Regions from separate parts of the Bartonella acomydis genome, predicted to be linked through region 1. Evidence: predicted binding sites of a transcription regulator. Region 1 holds the regulator's gene; the other holds the start of a gene.
The links. The regulator LexA, encoded in region 1, represses DNA repair genes until DNA is damaged. The targets are predictions, from matches to a motif close to TGTTCNNNNTGTGTTCNG.
Positions count from the first base shown of each region.

Region 2: ruvC (crossover junction endodeoxyribonuclease RuvC) is a predicted target of LexA. The motif match lies at 1,605-1,622, and genes of this name have one in related genera.

Region 1 is NZ_BAABIY010000002.1:40,112-47,289, reverse strand. It holds gene ABD909_RS00695 (D-alanyl-D-alanine carboxypeptidase family protein) at 1-173, opposite strand, end outside; gene ABD909_RS00690 (septal ring lytic transglycosylase RlpA family protein) at 495-1,379, opposite strand; tRNA gene ABD909_RS00685 (tRNA-Lys) at 1,843-1,918, opposite strand; gene lexA (transcriptional repressor LexA) at 2,822-3,535, shown strand; gene rimO (30S ribosomal protein S12 methylthiotransferase RimO) at 3,660-4,973, shown strand; gene ttcA (tRNA 2-thiocytidine(32) synthetase TtcA) at 5,014-5,892, opposite strand; gene rpsD (30S ribosomal protein S4) at 6,165-6,782, opposite strand; gene murI (glutamate racemase) at 6,965-7,178, opposite strand, start outside.
Region 2 is NZ_BAABIY010000012.1:26,599-33,776, reverse strand. It holds gene ABD909_RS02015 (OpgC family protein) at 1-797, shown strand, start outside; gene ABD909_RS02010 (DUF1465 family protein) at 988-1,506, shown strand; gene ruvC (crossover junction endodeoxyribonuclease RuvC) at 1,673-2,182, shown strand; gene ABD909_RS02000 (hypothetical protein) at 2,179-2,358, shown strand; gene ruvA (Holliday junction branch migration protein RuvA) at 2,372-2,989, shown strand; gene ruvB (Holliday junction branch migration DNA helicase RuvB) at 3,003-4,097, shown strand; gene ybgC (tol-pal system-associated acyl-CoA thioesterase) at 4,322-4,762, shown strand; gene tolQ (protein TolQ) at 4,908-5,621, shown strand; gene tolR (protein TolR) at 5,633-6,082, shown strand; gene ABD909_RS01970 (cell envelope biogenesis protein TolA) at 6,158-7,178, shown strand, end outside.

The DNA of each region.
Region 1 (7,178 bases):
AACGAAGCCGGGAAAAAAGGAATATCACTTTGTTTTTCAAAAAGTATTGTATCTGTGTTATTATCAAGTAACAGCAATTGCGATGCAGAATTTTGAAAGTTCTGCGCTCTCCCCCACTCGTCTAATATCAACATCCAAACTAAGGTGAATACAACCCTTAAGACCGTGTGCATAACCGCTCCTCCCATATTTGAAGAAACAGCATAAAGAATCTTCTTATACAAGAAAAGACTTGTTTTTTTCCGACTAAGAATCACATCGTGAAATTAAAATAGGTTTCTATTTTGCTTCAGTATTATCACAAAAACCAATACACTTTCTTGTTCATTTTTCATATTTTAATATTAAGTAGAGCATTACCTTATTTCAGAATAAGAAATAATTTCATTTTTTTGTTTGTAATGAAGAGCTTATTATAATGACAAATCCTGATCATCTATAATCTTAACTTATAGATGATCAGAAACAAATATTACTTTTTTAAATAACTGTAATCAGTTAACTGTTATTTTTTTAGTTAACTTATTAATTAAAGCAACTTGCTCAAATACCGTCGGCTTATTAAGCAAAACTGGACCGTTTTCTGGCAATGTTACTGAAAGATTTTTATAAGACCGTTTTTGTGCAATAACGGCCTCTCCTGACTGTTCCTGACTATTTGTAACAAATTTCTTTAGTACGATATCTTCTTTTTCTTTCGAAATATCTGCCAAGGTGAGTGAGGATGACGTGTTATTCCCTGACGTGTAAGAAGCCATTAAATAGGCAGCATCATAATAACCAACAGGTGCTTCAGAAATATATTCCACTTTAACATTTGCTACACCTGCATTTGCATAACCAAGTATTTCCGCAGCTTGTTTTGATAAATCAATGATTCTATCTTTCATAAAAGGACCACGATCATTTACTCTAACAATGAGTGAAGAACCATTTTTTAGATTCGTAACACGAGCATAACTTGGTAAAGGCATTGTGGGGTGTGCAGCGGTCAAAAGATTCATATCATAAACCTCACCGTTTGCGGTTAAACGTCCATGAAAATCTGAACCATACCATGATGCTTCTCCAATACGTTGATAGGTTGGATCATTTCGGGGATAATACCACTTCCCTTTTATTTGGTAAGGTTTACCGACAATAGCTCGTCCCTTTTTTTTCTTTTCTCTTAATTGATTTTGCTCACTTGGATTTTTTTTAGGAAGAACAGCAGTTTGCGCGTCATCAATCGCTTTCTTGTTATAAAAACTTTTTATGATAAAGTGTGCGGTTTGGCTTGCGCAGCAAGACACCAATAACTGGGATACAACGACTACAGAAAGAAATTGAAATGTTGAATTAAAAATAGAAGTAAATTTCTTTTTGCTATTTAAAAGCATTTGCCAGCCCGCTTATTTTTAATTGAGTATTTACTGCAAAAAATCACATCGCACCTTCTGTATACGATAAGGAAATTCACATTTTTAGATGATTCCCCTCACGTATACATAATAGCCTTAAAATTAACCATTTATCAAGAAATTAATATATCGTTAATATTTTTACATTTCCACAAAAATATATCTCTGTCATGGAAAGGGTAAATAAATTAAAAAAATAAAGAAATCAATATTTTATAAATAAAGGATATTTTCTATAATGATTGGCCAGTTATTTTGATTATGAGAAAACAATCATAACCCCATGAGGTCACTTTAATCGAAAATGCTAATAGAAAACGCTTAGCATAAAATCAATAAAAAACTTAAAAAGGTTCGGAGCGTACAGAAAAGTAAATTTAAAGAACCAAAGCAACAAAAATTCCTAAAACTTTTGTAGAAATTCATTGATCTTATTTAGAGTTGGTGAGCGCGCAGGGATTCGAACCCTGGACCTACTGATTAAAAGTCAGTTGCTCTACCAACTGAGCTACGCGCTCCCACAAAAGCTATTCTGCTCTGTAGAAAGTGAGAGGAACATACGGTTGACTTTTCATTTGGTCAACACCTTTTGCAAAAAATATTATTATTCGGTTTAGTTATCAATACTTTTCTGGCCTTTCTCCTTTCTCGATCACTGTGGATACAATCTTTTTTTCTCCATTTTAAGTTCGAATAAAAAGAAAAATTTAGACATAAAATACATTATAACTTTTAAAATACGAAAACATGCATATTATAAAAACGGTAAATATGGTTAATCACAACACCGAAGAAAACAGCGATATGCTCCATTGTTGAGTTTAATACATAGGGCAAAAGAAAAAATATATTAGCTGAAAGATAGGCAGCACATCTTACTAAAAATATATATGAGTGCAACTTTTCTAATGGACAATAAGTGCATATTGGAAAATCTCATTATTATAAGGAAAACAAAGCAAAGATAAATCGGAAAAGTTTAATACAAATTGAAAATATCACTCCTGACAATAAAATTGTCACTCAATATTTTTTTAAATAATTATCGTGGAATAATATGCAATACGCTAGCTTTTCTGACCAAATAAGCAAAATATCGTTTACTTGAGCTCTGTATGGTAAAATTATGAAATAGCTAATTTTTTTCAAGAATCTTTCTTTCAATAGGTGACATAATTTATTTTAGGTTAATACGTCTTATGAAAGAGAGAAAAAATATGTTTTTAAATTTTATTTCTCACGTGTGTTAATATTTGTATATGCAATACAATATAGTAAAAATATTTTTAATATAGATAAAATAAAATTTATAAAATAAATAAGAAATAAATATTTTTATTTTATCTTATAAAATTACAGCATAATTATAAGCACATATATTTTCTTTTCTTCATTTTTTGTTCTTTTGATGGGAATATTGAATGCTAACATGTAAACAATATGAACTACTGTTGTTTATTCATAATCATATGAAAGCAACTGGTATTCCTCCTTCCTTTGATGAAATGAAAATAGCATTAGAGCTTTCTTCAAAATCTGGCATTCATAAGCTCATGATAGCCCTAGAACAACGGGGCTTTATACGTCGTTTGCCAAATCGTGCCCGTGCAGTAGAGGTGATTCGACTTCCTGATAAAATAACATTTAATCTTTCTTTAGCGCGTAAAATTTCTCCCAATATGATAGAGAAAAATAAAAGAAAAATATCAAAAAACTTCAATGATCTTGATAATTTTGAGGAAGAAAAAACAAAAAATGTCACTATTCCTATTATGGGGCGTATTGCAGCAAATATGCCCATTTCCACTATATTGCAACAAACAGGCTCCCTCTCCTTACCACCAGATATGATTAATTTAGGCGAGCATTATGCATTAGAAGTTAGAGATGATTCTATGATCGAAGCTGGTATTTTTGATAAGGATATTATTATTGTCAAACGTCAGAGCACAGCAACATCAGGTGAAATTGTTATTGTATTCATTGATGACAAAGAAGTAACTTTAAAACGTTATCGACGCAAAGGCGCTTTCATTGCATTAGAAGCAGCAAACCCTCATTATGAAACGCGGATATATGGATCTGAACGTATACAGATACAGGGTAAACTGATTGGACTCATTCGCAAATATTAAAAATAAAAAAATAGCTTTATGGTAATTTATATTGCATATGTGTCAAAGATAAAGAGCATTTTTATTTTTAATGAATTAAAAACAGCAAATGAAAATTTAATAATTATAAAGTTGCAGGATTATCATGACAGCACCTCGTATTAGTTTCGTTTCTCTGGGATGTCCAAAAGCATTGGTAGATTCTGAACGAATTATTACAAGACTGCGGTCTGAAGGTTATGAAATTTCACGGAAACATCAAGGTGCTGATGTTGTTGTTGTAAATACTTGTGGTTTTCTTGATTCTGCTCGAAATGAATCATTAACCAATATTGATAAAGCACTCAAAGAAAATGGTAAAGTTATTGTGACTGGTTGTCTTGGTGCGGATCCTGATGTTATTCGCCAAAACCATCCTAATATATTAGCTATTACAGGACCACAGGATTACGAAAGTGTTATAGAAGCTGTTCATACAGCAATTCCTCCTATTCATGATCCATTTATCGATTTAGTTCCTCCACAAGGTATTCGTTTAACACCTCGCCATTATGCTTACTTAAAAATTTCTGAAGGTTGTTCTAATCGATGTAGTTTTTGTATTATCCCTACTCTACGTGGTGATCTTATTTCACGCCCTGTCGATGATGTTCTTCGCGAAGCTGAAAAGCTTGTAAAAGCTGGTGTAAAAGAGCTCCTAGTTATCTCACAAGACACCAGTGCTTATGGTATTGATCTTAAATATCTTGAAAGTCCTTGGAAAGACCGCAGTGTAAAAGCAAAATTTTTTGATCTTTGCCGTGAACTTGGTGATATGGGCATTTGGATACGCATGCATTATGTTTATCCTTATCCTCATGTAGATGAAGTTATTGAGCTTATGGCGGCAAAAAAAATTCTCCCTTACCTGGATATACCTTTTCAACATGCATCACCAACTGTTTTACGCAATATGAAACGTCCTGCTCTTATGGAAAAAACAAATCGTAGAATTGAAAAGTGGAGAGCAATTTGTCCAGATCTCGCTTTACGATCAACATTTATTGTTGGCTTTCCAGGCGAAACAAATGAAGATTTTAATATACTTCTTGAATGGCTAGAAGAAGTAAAAATTGAACGCGCGGGATGTTTTAAATATGAAGGAATCAAAGGTGCTGTCGCCAATGATTTAGGACTAGAAAATATTTCTGAAGAAGTAAAAGAAAGTCGCTGGCATCGCTTTATGGCAAAACAACAACAAATTTCTACACAGCTTTTAAAGAAGAAAATCGGAAAAAGACTCCAAGTTTTGATCGATGAAAGTCAAGGAAAAATTGCTAAAGGCCGTAGCCAATATGATGCTCCAGAAATAGATGGTGTTGTACACATATCATCACGACGACCACTTCGTGTTGGTGAATTTGTTACAGTCAAAATTGAAAAATCAGATGCTTATGACCTTTATGGGATTGCTGTTTAAAGATAAAATTTAAGATTTCACTATGCTCCATAATTCAGCTTTATAATAAGTTTGCAAAATCAAAACTTTTTTTATCGAGCAAATGACTTAAGCGGATATTTGCTAAAGCGCGAATCATGGTATCTTTACGTCCTGGCATTCTTTTTTCAATATCTTTTAGCATTTTTTTCATTGCATTGCGTTGTAAACCATCTTGACTACCACAAAGATTGCAAGGAATAATAGGAAACTGCATTGCTTGTGAAAATTTTTCCATATCTTCCTCAGCAGCATAAACGAGAGGACGCAAAACAAAAAGATCTCCTTCGTTATTTATAAGCTTTCCAGGCATAGCTGCTAATCGACCACCATGGAATAAATTCATAAAAAACGTTTCTAAAACATCATCACGATGATGTCCAAGAACTAATGCAGAACATCCCTCTTCACGTGCTATACGATACAAATTACCGCGCCGCAATCGAGAACAAAGTGAACAATAAGTTTGTGTTTCCACTAATTTATCCGTAACAATAGAATAAGTATCCTCATATTCAATGCGATATGGAATTTGATAAGAATTTAAAAAATCTGGAAGAATGTGTTTTGGAAAACCTGGTTGTCCTTGATCAAGATTACAAGCCAAAATTTCAACAGGTAAAAGACCACGCCATTTTAAGTCTAAAAGAAGTGCAAGCAAACCATAAGAATCCTTGCCACCCGATAAAGCAATAAGCCATTTTTTTCCTGAGGAAAGCATAGAAAAATCATCCAATGCTTGCCGCACATGACGTAAAAGCCGTTTACGTAGTTTATGAAATTCTACAGTCGAAGGAGCATCCCGAAAAATCGGATGACAATCATTAATTCCTCTCAGCAAAGAAGCTGTCTTTTTACCATTCTCTTCCATTGTTTGATATTCGACTGAAATATTATCCATAATAGCATAATCCTGCACAATAAGTAGCTTTCTGCAAGAATAACAGAGACAACAACAGACATCATACAGCTTTAAAAGATACTCAGCGCACCTATAAAATAAGATAAATAAAAAAGAAATGGAGCTACACAAGTCATATTGCTACATATAACAATAAACTTGATATAGCACCATTCATAAAGGCTATTTGTTAACTTTAAAAACTATAAAGCGATGCGCCACTTTTGAGCATATACTAAAACAAAAAAGAGCAACATACCTCCATAGAAAATTTAACGGGAATAAAACTCAACAACCAAATTCGGTTCCATTTGCACAGCATAAGGAACATCCGCAAAAGCAGGAACACGGGAAAACGTTGCTTTCATTTGTTTATGATCTGCTTCAATATATTCAGGGACATCACGTTCTGCTAACTGCACAGATTCTAGGACCAAAACAAGCTGTTTTGATTTTTCACGAACTTCAATAACATCACCTGGTTTACAACGATATGATTGAATATTTGTGCGCCGCCCGTTCACATTAACATGCCCATGATTGATAAATTGGCGAGAAGCAAAGATTGTTGGCACAAATTTAGCGCGATAGACAACAGCATCCAAACGCGATTCCAAAAGTCCGATGAGATTTTCACCAGTATCACCACGCCGGCGAGCAGCTTCTTCATAAGTTTTACGGAATTGCTTTTCCGAAATATCACCGTAAAATCCTTTTAATTTCTGCTTAGCACGTAATTGCACACCATAATCAGAAAGCTTTCCTTTACGGCGTTGTCCATGCTGACCTGGACCATAATCACGACGATTAACAGGAGATTTTGGACGCCCCCAAATATTTTCTCCCATACGGCGGTCAATTTTATATTTCGTTGTTTCGCGTTTACTCATCGCATTTCCTTTAAAAATAAAAGACAAGATCTTAGAAGATCTCAAGGAAACGCGCCCTCCTCTGCCTTTGGATGTAAAGACTGACAGGATACTTTTACATAATGATAGGCAAAACTATCCACGGGACACGTCAATTAATGCCATTTTCTTAAGAAAAAAAGCCACAAGCACTTTTATTGATCTTAAATCCCAAAGTCAACTCCTTTCATGATATTTAAGTAAAATCCTTTTAACAAATGCGCCGTTGAAGAAGTTATATTTTGCGATGTAAATACAGCAAAATCTTTATGTTTTTTTATGCTTTTGGAACGCACTCTTTCTGGTAATAATGACCTTGTGTGTTTGGCGATAGCTTTTGCCGGATCAATCCATTCAACAGGCCATAAAGCTTGTTCA
Region 2 (7,178 bases), on a different contig from region 1:
GGGAAGAAAAATTGTTATCGATGAACAACATAGGGCTGTTTGTTAGCCAACCACTCACGGCATTTTTGCATAGCTTAAGCTTGGGGCATCAATTGGGTTATAATAATATTTTGCCACTTTATATGGTCTTGATGCTGTTTGCTCCTTTTGTTCTTTATTGCAGCGCTAAACATAAAGGGCTGCTGCTTTTGGGCTCGTTTATGCTCTATTTGGTTTGCGGATTTTATGAAATTGCGCCCCCTTCTTACCCCATACAGGGACAGTGGTTTCTAAATCCTTTGTCTTGGCAATTGTTATTTGTCATAGGATTCACCAGCACTGTATCTCTCAAACAAGGAAAAAGCATCGCTTTTCAGCCTTTTGTCGTTGTGGTGGCAGTTTTCTATCTTGTGCTGTCCTTGTTATGGGTGCGTTTGAATTGGTGGGGAGTTTTGGGCTGGCTTGGCTGGTCTTCTCCTTTGCTTAATTTTAATAAAAGCTTTTTAAGTTTGCCGCGCTTGTTCCATATTCTTGCAATGGCAACCGTGATCCTTTGTTTGCCACGCTTGCATAATTGGTTTTATGTCTCCAAGAAAAATCCTTTAGCAATTTTAGGCAAACATAGTCTCCCCGTTTTTATGACAGGCACTGTTTTCGCTATGTTGGGACAAATTTTAAAAACAGTGATGACAGCAACGTTTTTTTCCGATAGTCTCTTGATCATAAGTGGTATTGCTCTGCAATTTGCTATCGCCTATTATTGGGAAAAGCGTCGATCTGTGCAACGGTTTTCCTCAAGTAGATCTTTTTGTTCGTAACATTTAGGATTTTGAGACGTTAACCTTAGTATAAAAAGCGCGTTGCATGAGAGTTTTAAAAGAGGTACTCAATTTAAAAAAGCATTCTACACAAGCTAGATTAAAAGAAACTTTTTGAGATAAAGAAACTTTTTAATTATCATTTCGTTGAGTGTTGTAATTTTTGTGTTGATATTTGGAGTATAAAAGCGTGAGCGTATATAAACGTCCTTATGATGAACCCATTATCATGATCGAACATGATGCTTTCGAAAATGCTTTTAACCGCCTTTATGAAGAAACAATGGCGTTGATTGAAGAAACTGCGACTTATATTGATACAGAAGGGAAATTTGCAGCGCGTTCTTTTTCAACAGAAATTTCTGCAATCTATGCCAAGGAAGCTATGTATTTAAGCACAAGGTTGATGCAAATTGCTTCTCAACTCCTCTTACTTCGTGCCGAGCGCGAAGGAGAAATGACACTAGAACAAATACAAAAAGAACTCGCTAAAGTCTCGCTTCATACACCAACCTTGCAATCGGAAAATGCCCATTGGCAAGAGTTACCAGAACTTTTCCGCTACTTTGTTGCGCGCTCATTGCGTTTGGAGGCACGTATGCAATATATGCGTATTGGCAAGGAAAATGGTTCTGCTGATGTTTTGGAAGAAGATAATCCAGTAGGCAAACAAATCGAATTGCTGAAAACAGCATTTAGGCATTCTTAGAAAATTTACTGGGAAAATTTGCCAGCACATTGCTTGTTCCTTTGTTATGTGCGCATTTCTTAAGACGCATTTCAGCCATTTTGCTGCATTTTGCGGTGTGTTTGCTTTGTTTTCTTAGCCTTCTCATATCTTTTAAAGCGCAGAAAAACTGTATAAACTAAAAATTATGGCAGAGACGATTCGTATTATAGGTATTGATCCCGGATTACGGCGTACAGGGTGGGGTGTTATCGATCTCTCCGGTAATCGCTTTCAATTTGTGGCAGCGGGAACGCTTTCTTCTGATGTACGCTGTGATCTTGCTTCTCGGTTATGCCAGCTCTACAGAGGACTTTCAGAGATTGTCCATCAATTTATGCCCCATGAAGCCGCCGTGGAACATGTGTTTGTTAATAAAGATGCTACAGCAACGCTAAAACTTGGACAAGCGCGTGCTATTGCTCTACTGGTTCCTGCACAAGGAAATCTTCCCGTTTTTGAATATGCTCCAAATAAAGTCAAAAAATCTGTTATTGGTGTTGGACATGGCGATAAAGAACAAATTCATATGATGGTAAAGGTTTTGCTGCCACGGGCTGAATTTGATAGCAGTGATGCAGCTGATGCGCTTGCGCTTGCTCTATGCCACAGCATGCACCGTACTAGTTTCTCTCATCGTTTAAAGGTTATGGCATGAACGACAAATTACAGAGTTTTTTTCAATACAGCTTTGCTGTTTATGGTATGATAATAAAGATTTTGCTGCTACGTGCTGAATTTGATAACAGTGGTGGGGCGGAGGTGTTTGCTCTTTGTTTGCCTGTGTGCTGTAAGGGTGTCAATAAATCTTATCCTATAAAGGTTGTGATATGATTGGAATTACAGCATGATTGGAAAATTGAAAGGGACTCTTGAACATATCTTTGATGATCATATTCTTGTTGATGTTCATGGGGTGAGTTATGTTGTTTTTGTGTCAAATCGGCTACGTTCTTCTTTACCAGCTGTTGGAGAGGCGTTAAGTCTTTTTATTGAAACTCATGTGCGTGAAGAAGCCATTCGCCTTTTTGGTTTTGCAACAAGAGTTGAACAAGAATGGTTTTGCATGCTGCAAAATGTTCCTGGTGTGGGGGCTAAGGTGGCCTTGGCAATTTTGGGCACTTTTTCGTCAGATGAATTGGCACAAGTAATTGCTCTCAACGATGTTGCAATGATCAGTCGTGCTCCAGGCGTTGGTAAAAAAGTCAGTGAAAGAATTGTCCGCGAACTAAAAAGCAAAACGCTTCCTTTTAACGAAAACGCGCTTCGTAGTTCTGCTGTTCCTCATTTGGAGGTGACAAATCAACCTACAAATGAAGCACTTTCTGCTTTGCTCAAGCTCGGTTTTGAACGAGAGAAAGCAGCGCAGGCTCTTGCTTTAGCGATGAACGCTCTTGAAGGCGAAACGCTTTCTGCCGCACTGCTTATTCGCCATAGTCTTAAATTGCTTTCTCCTCCTACTTGAATAAAAGGTTACAATGCACAAAGATGAAGATCAACGCCTTTTGGATGCTGCTCCCCTGCCTAACGATCCAGATCGTTCTTTGAGGCCGCAAGTTCTCGATGATTTTATTGGACAAGAAGCAGCGCGGGCCAATTTAAAAATATTTATTGAAGCTGCAAAAGCACGCCAAGAAGCTCTCGATCATGTGTTGTTTGTTGGACCACCAGGCCTTGGAAAAACAACACTCTCACAAATTATGGCTAAAGAATTGGGAGTTAATTTTCGCTCAACCTCAGGACCGGTCATTGCCAAAGCAGGAGATTTAGCTGCTCTCTTGACCAATCTAGAAGAACGCGACGTGCTGTTTATTGATGAAATTCACCGTTTAAATCCGGCTATTGAAGAAATCCTTTATCCAGCCATGGAGGATTATCAACTAGACCTGATCATTGGGGAGGGACCTGCTGCGCGCTCGGTGAAAATTGATCTTGCGAAATTTACCTTGGTGGCGGCAACCACCCGTTTGGGACTTTTAACCACACCATTGCGAGACCGTTTTGGCATTCCAATTCGTCTCAATTTTTATACTATAGAAGAATTGGAATATATCGTTCAACGCAATGCACGGCTTTTTGCTGTCCAGATTAGTGAAGATGGTGCCCATGAAATCGCACGACGAGCACGCGGTACGCCACGAATTGCCGGACGGCTTTTACGGCGGGTTTGCGATTTCGCATTGGTGCGACGGGCAGAAAAAATTGACCGTAAAGTTGCCGATGAAGCACTTTTGCGCCTTGAAGTGGATCATCTTGGACTCGATCCACTTGATCGTCGCTATTTGCTACTGATTGCTGAAACTTTTTTAGGAGGGCCAGTGGGTATTGAAACCATTGCTGCTGCTCTCTCAGAACCGCGTGATGCTCTTGAAGATATTGTTGAACCCTATCTTCTCCAAAAAGGCTTTATACAACGCACCGCTCGTGGGCGTATGCTAACAGAAAAAGCTTGGAGTCATCTAGGGCTTTCTGCTCCTCCTGTCCAGATTTCATCACAAAAGCGCGCACAATTGCTCGACACAAAGGACAATCCTACACTTCAGCCCACTTTATGGGATGAGCAAGAGGATTAAGATATCTTCCTAAGCACAAACCGTAAAATAGTTTGATATCTATAATGGAAAGAGATTTATATTTGTAATGGGGAAATGTCTGTGCGCAATATTTACAGAAAAAATTTGGAGCAATGAGGATTTTATGTTCCCACTTTCACTTTTTTACCACAAAGGCGCAGTCAACTGCTCACATAACGCAATAACGCATGATTTTAGACAATTTTATTTTATGGATGGGGCAGATGACTGGAACAAAATCTTTTAAATGCAACCATACAAATGGTTTTCATGATTTTCAGGTACGCGTTTATGTTGCGGATACAGATTTCTCTGGTGTGGTGTATCACGCACGTTATCTAGAGTTCTTTGAACGTGGACGTTCAGAGTTTTTACGCGATACAGGTTTTAATAACAAAATGTTAGCTTCAGGTGTTGAGGGGGAAAAGTTGTTTTTTGTTGTCCGTCATATGGATATCAATTTTTCACGACCAGCACAAATCGATTATCTTTTAACAATTAGAACACGTATCAACCGTATGCAAGGGGCACGCTTTGTTATGGAACAATATATTCTTCATGAAGAGAAGATGTTGGTAACAGCAAAAGTTGAAATTGCTCTTATTAATGAAAAAGGAAAACCACGTCGTTTACCCAAAGGGCTGTTTTCAACAATTGTGTTTTAAAACTGTACTCTGTTCAAAAAATTATATTGTATAGATAACCTTGGCGAAAGAGAGAGTGAAATTATTTTTATAAATTTAGAAACTATAAAACAATCTGCTTTATTCCATTTCAGAAATAAACCTTGTCGTTTAGAGGAACAAAACTATGCCGCAGGTAGAGCTCACGAATCCAGAGATGATTGGGATATTGCATTTGTTTATGCAAGCGGGTTTCGTCGTTAAAATTGTGATGATTTTGTTGCTATTGGCTTCCGTATGGAGCTGGGCCATTATTTTTGATAAAATCTTTACCTATCGGAGAATACGGCGTGAAATAAAAAAATTTGAACGCACCTTTTGGTCTGGAAAGGCGCTGGAAGATCTTTATGCAGAATGTAAAAGCCAGCGCACCAACAGTATATCAGCCGTTTTTATGGCTGCTATGTCGGAATGGAAAAAATCCCTTGAAAAAGGAATTCATACATCAATAAGTTTGCAAAGTAGAATTGATAAGGCTATGGATTTGACGTTGGGGCGTGAAAGCGCAAAAATAGAATCAAAATTAGGCTTTCTTGCAACTCTTGGATCAGCGGGACCTTTTATCGGTCTTTTTGGTACCGTGGTGGGGGTTATGGGTTCGTTTCTTTCTATTTCAGCCTCTCAAAATACTTCGCTGGCGATTGTTGCACCAGGTATTGCTGAAGCACTCTTGGCAACCGCTATTGGCTTGTTTGCAGCAATTCCTGCCGTTATTGCTTATAACAAATTGATTAATGAAAGTGCACAAATTATTGCACAAATAGAAAATTTTGCCGATGAATTTTCAACAATTGTTTCACGGCGTATTGATGAAACACGTACAGCCAATTCATCATCATAAGGGGAATATTTATGGGCGTTTCTGTTGCTTCTTCTGGAGAAAAAACACGCAGACGGCATCATGCACGGCGTCAATTGATGAGCGAGATTAATGTGACACCCTTTGTGGATGTTATGCTGGTGTTGCTCATTATTTTTATGGTTTCTGCGCCACTTTTGGTCAATGGTGTTCCTCTCGATTTGCCGCATAGTCAAGCCGGACCTGTACAAATGGAAAAAACACCACTCACCGTTTCACTCGATGCGCAGGGGCGTTTTGCCATTAATCAAGATTATTACGACACATCGGAGGCTTTAATTGCACAACTCAAAAGCCAATTCGAAACAGATCCTGCACAAAAAAAACAACGTATTTTTGTGCGTGCTGCTAAAACAATCGAATATCAACAAGTGTTAAAGCTGCTCGCCGATTTGCAAAAAGCAGGCTTTTCACAAGTTGCTTTAGCAAGTCTTGCACAATAAAATGATGATAATCCATCACATGTTGTCTGCAAAATAGTCAGAGAGTAATAAATATGAAAAATGCAAGGCATGGAGATGAACAAAGACTTTTATCATAGCATGAAACGAGGTTTGGCTTTATCCCTTGTCATCCATGTTATTGTTCTTGTCTGGGGGGCTGTTACCTTCATTAATCCCGTTTCTTTACCACAACAGTTGGAAGCCATTCCCATCACTCTTGCACCTTTGGGTGAAGAGCTTTCCTCTCAACAGGGTGCTGTAGATGCACCTGTGCGCGCCATTCCCGCTGTCAAACCCGCCACGAAACCTCAGGAAAAAGAAGAGGCACGCCATGTTGGAGAAGGAAAAATAGACAGTCTTATGCCTTTTAAAGAAAAAGAAAAACCTCGGCTCATTGAGACAGCTGCTTCACTATGGGGACAAGAGAAAACAGCGGAAAAACCTTCAGAAGAATTGATGAAGCAAGAACGAGCAGAGACAAAAACAGTAACACCTGTAGAGGCACCAGAGGAGATAGCAGAGGCCGTGCCAGAGAAGCCTGTAGAGGCACCAGAGGAGATAGCAGAGGCCGTGCCAGAGAAGCCTGTAGAGACACCAGAGGAAAAAGCAGAGGCTGTGCCGGAGAAGCCACCCTTTGAGATGTCAGAGCCGTTTGTAGAAAAACCCCCAGAGGAGGTGAGCAAAAATAAGCAAGTGATCTCACCACAAAAATTGGTTCCGCCGCTCAAAAAAGTGCCTGTAGAGCAGGAAACAAAACATACGCAGGAACGTCAAATTGTTTTGCCAGAAAGACCTCTTCTTCCACAATTTAAACCAAAACCAGCCAGAGAAGCGAAAATGCAAAGTGCGCAAGCACGAAGTAAAAAAAATCAACAAAGGAATAACAAGACCATTGAAGATATTTTGGCAATGGAGGAAAATAATCTCTTGAATCATGCACGTACACAAGGAGGGGGAGCAAAACGTTCCAGTACGCCAGAAGCTTTGGGGGCAAGAAAAAATATTGACGATATCACAAAAATGGCACAAACATTGGTCACTATGGTTGGGGGGTGTATTCAACAGAAGCTTAAACTTGTGGCACTTGGTGGTGATT